4 regions of the Agarivorans albus genome follow, and region 1 is predicted to be linked to each of the others. Evidence: predicted binding sites of a transcription regulator. Region 1 holds the regulator's gene; each other region holds the start of a gene.

What was found. The regulator LexA, encoded in region 1, represses DNA repair genes until DNA is damaged. The targets are predictions, from matches to a motif close to TACTGTATNNNNATACAGTA.
Region 2: the regulator LexA is predicted to act here: its motif matches at 1,823-1,842, upstream of ruvA (Holliday junction branch migration protein RuvA).
Region 3: the regulator LexA is predicted to act here: its motif matches at 1,165-1,184, upstream of recA (recombinase RecA).
Region 4: the regulator LexA is predicted to act here: its motif matches at 1,215-1,234, upstream of dinB (DNA polymerase IV).

What each region holds. Positions count from the first base shown of each region.
Region 1 covers NZ_AP023032.1:391,128-394,310, forward strand. The annotation lists gene K5620_RS01810 (hypothetical protein) at 530-712, shown strand; gene K5620_RS01815 (hypothetical protein) at 1,070-1,483, shown strand; gene lexA (transcriptional repressor LexA) at 1,778-2,425, shown strand; gene coxB (cytochrome c oxidase subunit II) at 2,717-3,183, shown strand, end outside.
Region 2 covers NZ_AP023032.1:2,200,447-2,203,629, reverse strand. The annotation lists gene ruvB (Holliday junction branch migration DNA helicase RuvB) at 139-1,146, opposite strand; gene ruvA (Holliday junction branch migration protein RuvA) at 1,161-1,781, opposite strand; gene K5620_RS10110 (efflux RND transporter permease subunit) at 1,908-3,183, opposite strand, start outside.
Region 3 covers NZ_AP023032.1:3,249,328-3,252,510, forward strand. The annotation lists gene K5620_RS14690 (regulatory protein RecX) at 1-41, opposite strand, end outside; gene recA (recombinase RecA) at 76-1,119, opposite strand; gene mutS (DNA mismatch repair protein MutS) at 1,289-3,183, shown strand, end outside.
Region 4 covers NZ_AP023032.1:3,200,936-3,204,118, reverse strand. The annotation lists gene K5620_RS14475 (choice-of-anchor L domain-containing protein) at 1-476, shown strand, start outside; gene K5620_RS14470 (peptidoglycan-binding domain-containing protein) at 531-1,130, shown strand; gene dinB (DNA polymerase IV) at 1,249-2,343, shown strand; gene K5620_RS14460 (SPFH domain-containing protein) at 2,536-3,183, opposite strand, start outside.

The sequences.
Region 1 (3,183 bases):
AACAGCTTGCTCGGTTCCGCTTCGCTTCACATTTTAGCAAGCTATTACTTGTCTGCTTATGGCGGCGTTAAGTGCAAAGCCCCAAAGTCTCAAAAAACGTAGAGCTTGGGTAAATAAATTGCAGTATGTATCCATTCGCAAAATGGGCGGGTGCTTCAACAGGTTCGGTGTTCATACAGCCTGCTAAAGCGAGATGGTGGTGCCCAGGCATAGCCAATCGCATTCCAAAGGTTGGGTAGTTAGATCCTCCACAATTCGTCGTTGTAGGTTGGCTCAATCTATCAAATACGTGCGGTATTTGTAGTGCTTTCAAATAGTAGGTTTTACCTGCATACTGCGGTCAAAAGGGCAGTTTTTTGTTCAATGGTATTGTCCACTTAACAAAGCCATCTTGCATCGCCCGCAAGCGGGCTGGACAAATTTTCCGTGGTTCGTTTTGTGCTTTTCGCTTACGCTGGCACAAATCAAACCACTCCAAATTTGCCGCAAATGGCGGCGTTATGTGTATAAGTACAGGAGTTATATCAAAGTGAATGACGCAAATATCGAAATGGTCTTGGCTTCAATTATTAATAAATCTAAAAAAATAGAATACAACGATAATAATGGTGAAATATATATTCACTTGAATAACTTGGCAGTGGGGCAACGTGACTGCATCGTGACACTAGGTCAATTAAAAACGAGTATCGAATTATCATTAAAAAATTAGATTTGTTTGCCAAACACACATAACAAACAAATCAACGAATGGACTTAAAAAGCTTGGCTCAGCTCGTGGCTCGCTTTAATAGCCAAACTTTTTAAGCCCGTTATTTGGGCGTTATGAATCAGGTGGAAATGGATAAAGTAATTGTTTCAATTTATCTTTGGATAAAGAGGTACACGCATCCACTCAGGGTTTTGGGAGGCGTGTTTTTTGGTTTCGCATTATTAGCTGGGGTATTTTTGGATTGCGGGTAAAGAGATTGAGCCAGTAGCGTTCCTACTTGGTCTTTTATCATCGCTATTCCTCGCTAGTCCTTCGGTTGCTCAATACTTTGTACCAGACAGAAAAGCTGTACGTGACATGACTTTTGAAGAGGTACTTGATTTTATAACTACAACAGATGCGAAAGTTGACTGGAAAGGAATATCTACGGATTGGTCAAGTGAATATTTCCTAACTGAAGACCCACGCCTTAGGTTTAGAATGAACTATCTCGAAGATGGTTTACAAAATAGCAATTTTGTTGAGCCTTGGGCGAATTGTCATGCAGATACTAAAGCTCGAGGTTATTGGTGTGATTTGTATTATGACGGCTCTTTTATCGATAGGTTGATCTTAGTCGCTGTTGATGGTGGTCGTTCCTTACTTCCAGCTCCTGAAGCTGGAACACTTGAAGTTCTAAAATACAATTATTGTGTTGCTGAAATACACGATACATTGAACACTCTGACAAAGTACATGAAACGTTCAAAGCTAGCTGTACGAGATTCATAACAAGGCGTTAACACCAACTGTTCCATACTTTCGCTAATCCGAAACACCATTGAATAAGTCATCACCCAAACACGCTTTTGTCCAAAAGTGAGTTAGACTCTTTGTATCCTTCTTTTACCCTAACTTCTATCTATTTGTGAAGTACGTCCCTAAATATGGGGTGTAGTTTTAAAGTAGCGAAAAGAATTCCAAAGAAACTGAAACCTACAATAAGTCACTGATTTAGATAAATCCTTGCTTCATTGCTCATGCTGTATATACTAACAGTGTGCTGTATAAACTTACAGGTAGACTATGAAGCCCTTAACACCCCGTCAAACAGAAGTATTTGAATTAATTCGTCGTCATATTTCCGAAACGGGTATGCCGCCAACCCGTGCAGAGATCGCTAAAGAATTAGGCTTTCGTTCCGCTAATGCGGCAGAAGAGCACCTAAGAGCACTTGCTAAGAAAGGGGCTATTGAGATGATCCCTGGTGCTTCGCGTGGTATTCGCATTAGTGAAGAGTATTTGCCAGCCAGCGCTAATGAGCCAGTAGCCGAAGACTTAGAACCCGGTTTACCTTTAATTGGCCAAGTGGCTGCCGGCGAGCCTATTTTGGCGCAGGAGCATGTAGAATCGCACTATGCGGTAGATGCTAACTTGTTTAATCCTCATGCTGATTATTTACTGCGGGTGCAGGGAATGAGTATGAAAGACATCGGCATTATGGATGGTGACTTGTTAGCAGTGCACAAAACCAATGATGTTCATAATGGACAAGTAGTGGTGGCACGTTTAGAAGACGATGTTACAGTTAAGCGTTTTGAGCGCGACGGTAAAATGGTTTACTTGCACCCAGAGAATGAAGAGCTCTCAACTATTGAAGTTGATTTAGAATATCAAAGCATCGAAATCGAAGGCTTGGCGGTAGGTATTATTCGCACTGCCGATTGGATGTAAGCCCTATATAGCAATAAGTTCCGCCCTTTTTAAGCCCAAATCAGCCCGATTTGGGCTTTTGTCGTTAGCATCACATCTTTTGTGTTTATCCATAAAAATCTCAACAATATATTTACATTTCTTTAACTTAGGGGTTAATTTATAAGCAGTAGCTTGTATTTAGCTGTTGCTGTCTACTACTTTTGGGGTGGGGGATTTCCCTTTTTCTGCAGCTACTTTCCTAGTTTGGAGAGTTGTTGTCGTTGGCTACTAGCAAAGGAGAGCGCTGTGGGCCGATGGATTCAGCTAATAATGCTGACATTCTTTTCGTCGCAAGTATTTGCGCAAGAAATGTCATTCAACTTACGTCCGGGTGTTACCGCCATTAGTGAGCAGGTTTATGGCCTGCACATGACAATTTTTTATATTTGTTGTGCTATTGGGGTGCTGGTGTTTGGCGCCATGTTCTGGGCTATTTTTCATCATCGCAAATCTAAAGGGGCCAAGCCGGCTCAATTTCATGAAAGTACCAAAGTAGAAATTATTTGGACCATCGTTCCTTTCATTATATTGATAGGGATGGCGATTCCTGCCACTAAAACCCTGCTGGCCATGGAAGATCCTTCCGATGCCGATATCACGATTCAAGTAACAGGTTCCCAGTGGAAGTGGCATTACAAATACTTTGACCGTGAACTGGAATTCTACAGTGTGCTGGCATCTGATATGGATGAAGTTAACGGCAAGCTGGAAAAACGCAAAAACTACTTGCTTGAAGT
Region 2 (3,183 bases), 1.8 Mb from region 1:
TACACAGGCTAGTGCCCAAGGTTAAGACTCTAAACACTTAATTTAGATAATTGACAAAGAAAATTGGAATAACGGCTTAAAATTAAACACTTTAAGCTCATTTTTTGGCTATACTGTCGTTATTAAACGACAGCATTTTTATCGTTTAGGAAGGTCTAAACCGAGGTGTAAATAGGCTTTATCACTGGCAATGCGCCCACGAGGAGTACGTTGCAAAAAGCCTTGTTGAATCAAGAAAGGTTCTAGTACATCTTCTATGGTTTCTTTATCTTCACCTATTGCAGCTGCCAGGTTGTCTAAACCCACAGGGCCACCAGCAAAAGTTTCGGTAATGGCTTTAAGTAACTTGGTATCCATGTAATCGAAGCCAGCACTGTCTACGCTTAGTAAATCGAGTGCTTGTGCAGCAACTTGTTGAGTGACTTTGCCATCAAATTTAACATCGGCATAATCACGAACTCGGCGTAATAAGCGATTTGCAATTCGAGGCGTTCCTCGAGAACGTTTAGCTACTTCCCACGCCCCTTCGCCATCTAAGTCTAAGTTGAGATAATGAGCACTTCGTTTAACGATATCGGATAAGTCTTTAGTATTGTAAAACTCTAGACGCTGTACAATGCCAAACCTGTCACGCAGAGGAGAGGTTAGCATTCCTGCTCGAGTGGTTGCACCAATCAAGGTAAAAGGCGGTAAGTCCAACTTAATCGAACGCGCTGCCGGTCCTTCGCCGATCATAATGTCCAGCTGATAATCTTCCATTGCTGGATATAGCACTTCTTCAACTACAGCACTTAAGCGGTGAATTTCGTCGATGAATAATACGTCGCCAGGCTCTAAGTTGGTTAAGAGCGCCGCTAAGTCACCGGCTTTTTCTAACACCGGGCCAGAGGTAGTTTTGATATTCACCTCTAACTCGTTAGCCACAATATTAGCCAAGGTGGTTTTACCTAAGCCAGGTGGGCCGAAAATGAGCAAATGATCTAAAGCATCGTCACGACGACGAGCAGCCTCAATAAAAATTTCTAACTGCTCTACAACCGCGTCTTGACCGGTGTAATCTTCAAGCTTTTTGGGTCTAATAGCTCGATCTACACTCTCTTCTTCAGTTACTGGTGTGGCTGCTACCAAACGGTCAGCTTCAATCATCAAAATTACCTTTGTTACAGTGCCGCTTTTAAGGCTTCTCTAATTAGCTCTTCACTACTCATTCCGCTGGTCCACACTTGTTTAACCAACTTATCGGCTTGATTACCTTTGTAACCCAAAGACTCTAGTGCAGCGATGGCTTCATCTCTTGGATCTACATTTGCTTGTAAAGGTAAATCGCCATGGCTACTTAGGCTATCACTAATTGGCGTTTCTGGAAGTTCTACATTCCAGTTTTTCAAGCGGTCTTTCATTTCTACCAATAAACGCTCAGCAGTTTTTTTACCAATACCCGGCACTTTCACTAGGCTCGATAGATCTTCATGTTTAACCGCAAACACAAACTGCTCACAACTTAAACCAGATAAAATAGCTAATGCTACTTTAGGGCCAATGCCATTTACTTTTATCAACTCTCTAAACAAAGAGCGTGAAGCTTTATCATGAAAGCCATAAAGCAGTTGAGCATCTTCTCGTACGATGAAGTGAGTCAACAAGCGTACCGACTCGCCCAGCTCAGGTAGCTGGTAAAAGCAATTCATAGGTAGTTGAATTTCGTAGCCTACTCCAGCCACATCAATTAAAACAAAGGGGGGGACTTTTTCTTCTAAGATACCTTTAATGGTAGCGATCACTGCATAAACTCCTAAACTAACTGCGCTTAGCTTAACTCAAAGACTGGATATATATCCAGTCTTTGAGTTAAAAGTTTACTTAGCACCAATTAAGCCCTGCTAGGTTCTCATCTTCAGTATTAGGCCTTATTCATGTTGCAGCGATTTGTGTTTATGCACCAAGTTCCAATCGGCTAATACCGCATAAGCTGCCGGAATAATAAATAACACCATCATAGTGGAAGCAATAATGCCAAATACTATCGACACCACAATTGGTTGCACAACTTGAGCTTGCAAGCTGGTTTCCAGCAATAAAGGCAACAAACCTGCAGCTGTAGTTAAAGAGGTTAAAAACACTGCCCTAAAGCGCTCTTTACTTGCATTCACTACTGCTTGATAAACATCGTCGCCCTCATCTAAATGATAACGGATATACTGCACCAGCAATATTGAATCGTTAGTCACAATACCCGCTAGGGAGATAAACCCGAGTATTGAGGGCATGCTTAGGTTGTGGCCCAATAAAAAATGCCCCCACAAAACCCCAATTAGGGCCATGGGAATCACCGTAAGCACCACTACCGGTTCTAAGTAACTTCTGAACTGAAAACTCAAAATAGCAAATACACCAAATATGCCAATAGCAAAGCTTTTGCTTAAAGAAGCCCCTACTTTAGCGCTCTCTTTAGCTTCACCTTCAAAATCTACCCGTAAGCCCGGGAACTGTTTTTGAAGCTCAGGCAAAAAGGTTTTTTGTACCAGTTGCATCACCTCGTTGGTGTTGGCAACTCGGGTATCAACATCTGCCATTACTGTCACGGTGCGCAAACTGTTAATTCGTTGAATGCGTACATAAGCGCGCTGATATTCAATGTTTGCAATAGACGATAACGGCACTTGCTGTCCATCGGCTAACACAATTGGAAAATTCGCTAAGGCTTGCAAGCTTCCGGACTGTTGCTTGTTAAGCCTTACGTCTATTTGCATATTTTCTGGGCCAATTTGAAACTCGTCGGCAATGACTCCTTGGTAAGAAGCGCGCAACTGCTCAGCAACCATTTGGCCATTAACCATAAATGACTCTGCACCACCTCGAAGAGAGATAACCACCTCTTCTTTGCCAGGTCGCATATCATCTAAGATGCTATTCACACCCTGAAACTTGCCCAAGTAAGCTTGTAGTTCAACAGAAGCGGACTTTAGTGTATCTAGATTTGAGTGCTGCAAACGAACTTCAATCGCCCGCCCTGCCGGCCCCATCGTCGGTTGAGTAAACGCCAACGCTAAAGGTAAAGCTTGCTCGCCAACTTGCTCGCGCCAAGCCGCGATAAAATCTTCGATATAACTATTGCGAACTTCTGCCGAGAGTAAATCAAGGCGCACAGTAGCGACATGCGGGCCCGACTCGCCTGCATCGGCA
Region 3 (3,183 bases), 1.9 Mb from region 1:
AGCAAATCGATGGTGGTATGTAAGGCACTACGATTAGTCATAACAAAAAGGAGCCCTTAGGCTCCTTTATCTCGCTTATGCTTCTTGATCGACTGGCGCTTCAGCGGCAGGCTCTTGCTCTTCGAGCTCAACCTTATTTAACAGGTTATTACGAATCGTCATCTCAATTTCTTGAGCAACTTCTGGATGCTCTTTTAAGTAGGTAGAAGCATTTGCTTTACCTTGACCAATTTTATTGCCTTTGTAAGAGAACCAAGCACCGGCTTTATCAACCAGCTTCTCTTTAACACCTAGGTCAACCAGCTCACCGTAGCGGTTAAAGCCTTCACCATACATAATCTGGAATTCAGCCTGCTTAAACGGTGGTGCAATTTTGTTTTTAACCACTTTAACGCGAGTTTCGTTACCAACAACTTCATCGCCAGCTTTTACTGCGCCAATGCGGCGAATGTCTAAGCGAACCGAGGCGTAGAATTTAAGTGCGTTACCACCAGTAGTAGTTTCAGGGTTACCAAACATTACACCAATCTTCATACGAATTTGGTTAATGAAGATACACATACAGTTAGTTTGCTTGAGGGTACCAGTTAGCTTACGTAATGCTTGAGACATCAAACGCGCTTGCAGGCCAACGTGGCTATCGCCCATGTCACCTTCAATTTCTGCTTTTGGTGTTAAGGCTGCCACCGAGTCAATAACAATCATATCTACAGCGCCAGAGCGGGCTAACATATCGGTAATTTCTAGAGCTTGTTCACCAGTATCTGGTTGAGATACCAATAGGTTGTCTACGTCTACACCTAGCTTTTTTGCATAGATAGGGTCTAAGGCATGCTCGGCGTCAACGAACGCACATACTTTACCCACTTTTTGGGCTTGCGCGATAGCTTCTAAAGTAAGTGTGGTTTTACCAGAACTTTCAGGACCATAGATTTCAATCACACGGCCCATTGGCAAGCCACCCGCACCCAAAGCAATATCAATTGATAAAGAACCAGTAGAAATGGTTTCAATATCCATGGTACGGTTATCACCAAGCTTCATGATTGAGCCTTTACCAAATTGCTTCTCAATTTGGCCTAGGGCCGCAGCTAATGCCTTTTGTTTGTTCTGATCCATATCGCCCTCGTTAGGTGCTTTTAACTATCTTGTTGAACAGTAGTATACTGGGTATTCATACAGTATCAAGTTTATTCCATAAAATTCCTAAAAGAGTTTTGCCTAATTAGCTGGCAGCTTTTATCCTTGCAGCTTCGTTCAACTAAATAGCAATAATTCGATTACGCTGATGACTGAAACAAACCTAGAAAAACATACGCCAATGATGCGCCAGTACCTTAATTTAAAGGCGCAACACCCTGATATTCTGCTGTTCTATCGTATGGGCGATTTCTATGAGTTGTTTTATGAGGATGCAAAACGCGCATCTGAACTAATGGATATTTCGCTAACCAAACGTGGACAATCAGCCGGTACGCCGATTCCCATGGCAGGCATTCCCTATCACGCGGCCGAGAACTATCTTTCACGACTAGTACAATTAGGCGAGTCAGTCGCGATTTGTGAACAGATTGGCGATCCTGCTACCAGTAAGGGCCCCGTCGAACGCAAAGTAGTTAGAATCATCACCCCTGGTACAGTAAGTGATGAAGCGCTACTAGAGGAAAAGCAAGACAACTTACTAGTTAGCGTTGTGAATCAGCAGGAACAAATTGGTCTTGCTTATCTGGATATTGCCAGTGGTCGCTTCGTTATCAATCAGTTTAATGGTGAGGATCAACTTCAAGCCGAACTACAGAGACTAAACCCAGCCGAATTGCTCTACCCCGACGATTTTGAATTTTACCCAAGTTTGCAAAGCTACAAAGGCCTACGCCGACGCGGTGAGTGGGAGTTTGATTTAGCCACAGCAGAAAAAGTGCTAAACCAGCAATTTGGTACTCGTCATCTAGATGGTTTTGGCGTGAGTGAATATCCCCTCGCCCTGTCGGCAGCGGGTTGCTTATTGCAATATGTACAGGATACCCAGCGCACCGCATTGCCACATATCAATGCAATTATTATTGAAAGCCAAAGCCAGTTTATTCAGTTAGATGCAGCTAGTCGCAAAAACTTAGAGCTTACTCGAAACTTGGCCGGCACTTATGACAATACTCTCAGCGCCATTTTAGATCGCAGCGCCACCGCCATGGGTAGTCGTTTGCTCAACCGCTGGATCCATCAACCGTTGAGCAATCAGCAAGAAGTTGTCGCTCGCCAAGATTGTATTGCCGAGATCTTAAGTGCTGACCTCTATCCGCAACTTCAAAGCATTCTTAAATCCATAGGCGACATTGAGCGTATTTTGGCGCGTTTAGCCCTGCGCTCTGCTCGTCCTCGGGATCTTGCTCGCTTACGCAATGCTTTTGACCAACTACCCGAGCTGCAAAGTTATTTACTTAACTGCCAAGCGTTAGCCCCTTTAGCTAAAAACATCGGTGAGTTTCCAGAGACTCTAGCACTGCTACAAAATGCAATTATTGATAACCCTCCAGTACTTATTCGAGATGGTGGGGTTATTGCGCCAGGCTACAACCAAGAACTGGATGAGTGGCGTAACTTAAGTGACGGGGCTACTCAGTTTTTAAGTGACATAGAACAACGTGAGCGCGAACAAACTGGCATCGCTAATCTAAAAATTGGCTATAACAAAGTGCATGGTTTTTATATCGAAGTTAGCCGAGCCCATGCAGAACAAGTACCTGAGCACTATATTCGTCGCCAAACTTTAAAGAATATGGAGCGCTACATCATCCCCGAGCTTAAAGAGCACGAAGAAAAAGTGCTTTCTAGTCAAGGTAAAGCACTAGCCCTTGAAAAACAGTTATACGAGCAACTACTCGACCTGTTAATGCCAGAGCTAAACAAAATGCAACAAAGTGCTCAAGCCATTGCTCAACTAGATGTTTTAGCTTGTTTGGCAGAAAGAGCCGAAAGCCTAAACTACTCTCGCCCAAGCTTTGTGAAAAACTCAGGTATTAGTATCCAAGGCGGCCGTCACCCGGTTGTAGAGCATGTAAATGAAACACCATTTATTGCCAACCCAGTTCAGCTATACAAACAGCGCCAGCTATTAATAGTTACAGGCCCTAACATGGGCGGTAAATCGACCTATATGCGCCAAACAGCACTTATCTGTTTGAT
Region 4 (3,183 bases), 2.0 Mb from region 1:
CCTTTGTATTTGACCTACCCGAGGTACAAAGTGGTGAAACGATTTGGATCGACCCTGATGTAGCGGCCGGTTATGTCTACTCTACTGATGGTATGTTTGCTTCAGTTACCGCGCCTTCATTAGCTTCGGTGAATGACCCGGACGGTTACGTGATTGAGTTTTTGTTTGAAGGAGTATTGCAGCAAATTGCATTAGCAGCAGGAGAAACGTTTGAGTTTGGTATCAACTTTGACCCTGTAAGTACCTTCACCTTAAGCGGCATAAACTTAGATCTTGGCTTGGACCCTACCAGTCCGCTGGCATTTGTTACCGGTTTGTCTTTTGTCGAAACGGGCAGCTTCCAAGTGTCGCAGTTACCCGTTACGGTATTTGTGCCAGATAACAACAGCGTGCCAGAGTCGCCAACTTTATTTATGTTTGGTCTAGTTATGGCATTTTGGGCTGGACGAAAAAAACTCAGTGCTTATTATAAATAGTATTGTTTTTAAAAGCCTAAGTGAAAACTTAGGCTTTAATCTTTTTGGGGTGTCATGAAACATATACTGATAGTTGTTTGGTCGATTGCGGTGTTTTTTAGCAGCAGTGCATTGGCTGCTGACGATTCTGGTAAATTTGCTGCAAAAGGCGCCGCAAGAAAAAGCTGTAGTGACTTTACTCAAAGCGCTCAACAGAAAAATTCTGATTACTTACTTTATGGTGGTTGGTTAGAAGGTTACGTGACTTCTTACAATCAATTTCAGCCCTCAAACTATGATGTTGTGCCTTGGCAAACTACCGAGTTGTTGTTGGCATTACTGCAGCGTCATTGTAAAGCTAACCCCGATATTAAGTATTTAGATGCAGTAAATAGCTTAATTAAAACGGTGTTTCCAATTCGCTTAGAAAAAGAGAGCCCGTTAGTGCAGGTCTCTGTGGCCGATGCAAACTCTTATTATTATGTAGAGATTTTGCAGCGTGCAAAGCAGCGTTTAAAGTTTTTAGGGTATTACAATACCGCGGTTGATGGCTCAGTATTTACCCCATTGGATGTGGAAGTATTTGTTAAGTATCAAAAAGACATCGGCATTCCGCAAACGGGTATTCCCGATCAGTTTACCTTGTCTAATTTATTCCTTAAAAAGACTCAATAACACAACTCAATTGTTTACCAAACAGAGCCACTTTGCTTTAAGGAAAGTGGCTCTGTTACTTTGAATTTTTAGTAAAATATCGCATACTGTGTTTATATACAGTTTTGAGGCGATAGCTGTGGCAGATTTACAGCCAATACAACGTAAAATAATCCATGTAGATATGGACTGTTTTTACGCAGCTGTTGAAATGCGAGACCAGCCAGAGTTAGCCAACGTTCCCTTGGCTGTAGGCGGCATGCGCAGCGGTCGCGGGGTGTTGACTACTTGTAACTACCTTGCGCGTGAATATGGTGTTCGCTCAGCTATGCCAACCCATAAAGCCTTGCAGCTTTGTCCGCATTTAGTATTGGTGCCTCCACGCATGCAGGTTTACCAAGAAGTGAGTAAACAAGTACAAGGCATTTTTCATGAATACGCCGATGCTATAGAGCCGCTGTCTTTGGATGAAGCCTACCTAGATGTAAGTAATAGTGAGGCCTGCAAAGGCTCGGCCACACTCATCGCTGAACAAATCCGCCAAGATATCTTTGCTAAAACAGGTCTAACAGCTTCTGCTGGTGTGGCGCCTGTGAAGTTTTTAGCCAAAATCGCCTCGGATTTAAATAAACCCAATGGTGTATATGTTATTAAACCGCAGCAAGTCAGTGAGTTTATCGAGACCCTAGCGCTCGAAAAAATCTCAGGTGTTGGCAAGGTGAGCATTGAGAAACTGCATCATCAAGGTTTGTATACCGGCGGTGATGTACGCCGTGCAGATAAAGACAAGTTAAAGCAGCTATTTGGTAAGTTTGGCGAGATGTTGTGGCTGCGTTGTCAGGGGGTAGACGAGCGCGCTGTAAGCAACGACCGTAAGCGAAAATCGGTGGCAGTAGAGCGCACCTTTGCTAAAGATGAAGGTAACCAAGCTATTTTGGTAGAGCGTTTGTTAGCCTTGCTGCCTGAGCTTAAGCGGCGCAGTGAAAAGCACTTAAAGCAAGCCAAGATGAATAAGCTAGGGGTGAAGGTAAAATTTGCAGATTTTCAACAAACTACTAAAGAGCAACAGTGTCAGCATATTGATGAGTCGGCATTATTGGAGCTGTTTGAAGAGGCGCTTGCTAGAGGGAAGGGAAAGGCGGTGCGGCTAATTGGTTTGCATATTGGTTTGGCTTATGAGCAGCAAAACCAGTCACCACAACTGGTTTTGCCGTTTGATTCGTTAACTACTTAACCTGAACTCGGGATAAGGAAGTGACGATAGCTTTGCAACCAAGTACTTAATCTAGTGTCATGTTTCTGACTAGATAGTATTGCTTAGTTCAAGGCGAAGCTGCGCGTCAATAGCTAGCCTATTGCATGCAGCTTCAACACCGAAATAAGTAAAAATAGCCGCTAGAAACCAGTTTATTATCCCGAACTTAGGTTATTTAGTAAGGTCTCGGTCATAACTAAGTCGTTTAGCTGCATCTAAAGTTAGCATTTGCATAAACGCTCGCGTTTCAGCGTCGCTGCCTGAGGGCGTTCCTGATTGACTACCTGCACCAAAAACGTTTGAGGGTACGTTACGTTTAGCAAAGGCTTCTGCCCAAAGCGCTTGAATCTTTACTTCCGCTTCTAGTTTCTGAGCCAAGGCGTTATCCGCTTCAAGAATTACCCGTTTTTGATAGGCTTCTGCTTCTGCCAAGGTTCGTTTGGTTTCAGCTTCAATGCGGGCTTTTTCTAGGTCGATTTCAGCCGTTTCTTTAGATATCTCTGCCTGAGCCTTTAGTTTCTCTGCATTGGTGATAGCAAGCTGTTTGTCGGTTTGTGCTTCGGTGGTTTTTTGAATCTGCTCAACCTTTGCTTGAGCTTGACGCTCTGCGACTTCACGTTCACCACGAGCAATGGCGAGTAGTCGTTGCTCTTCCTCTTGAACTCGCTGCTCGCGAGCAATGGCTCGGTCAGCTGAGGCTTTTTGTTTGAGCTGCATACGCTCAATAAACTTAGCATTCGGGCGCATATCGGTCACTAATGCTGATACTACCGTTACGCCAAAATCGGTGAAGCGCTGCGACTTACGCATCGGTAAGCC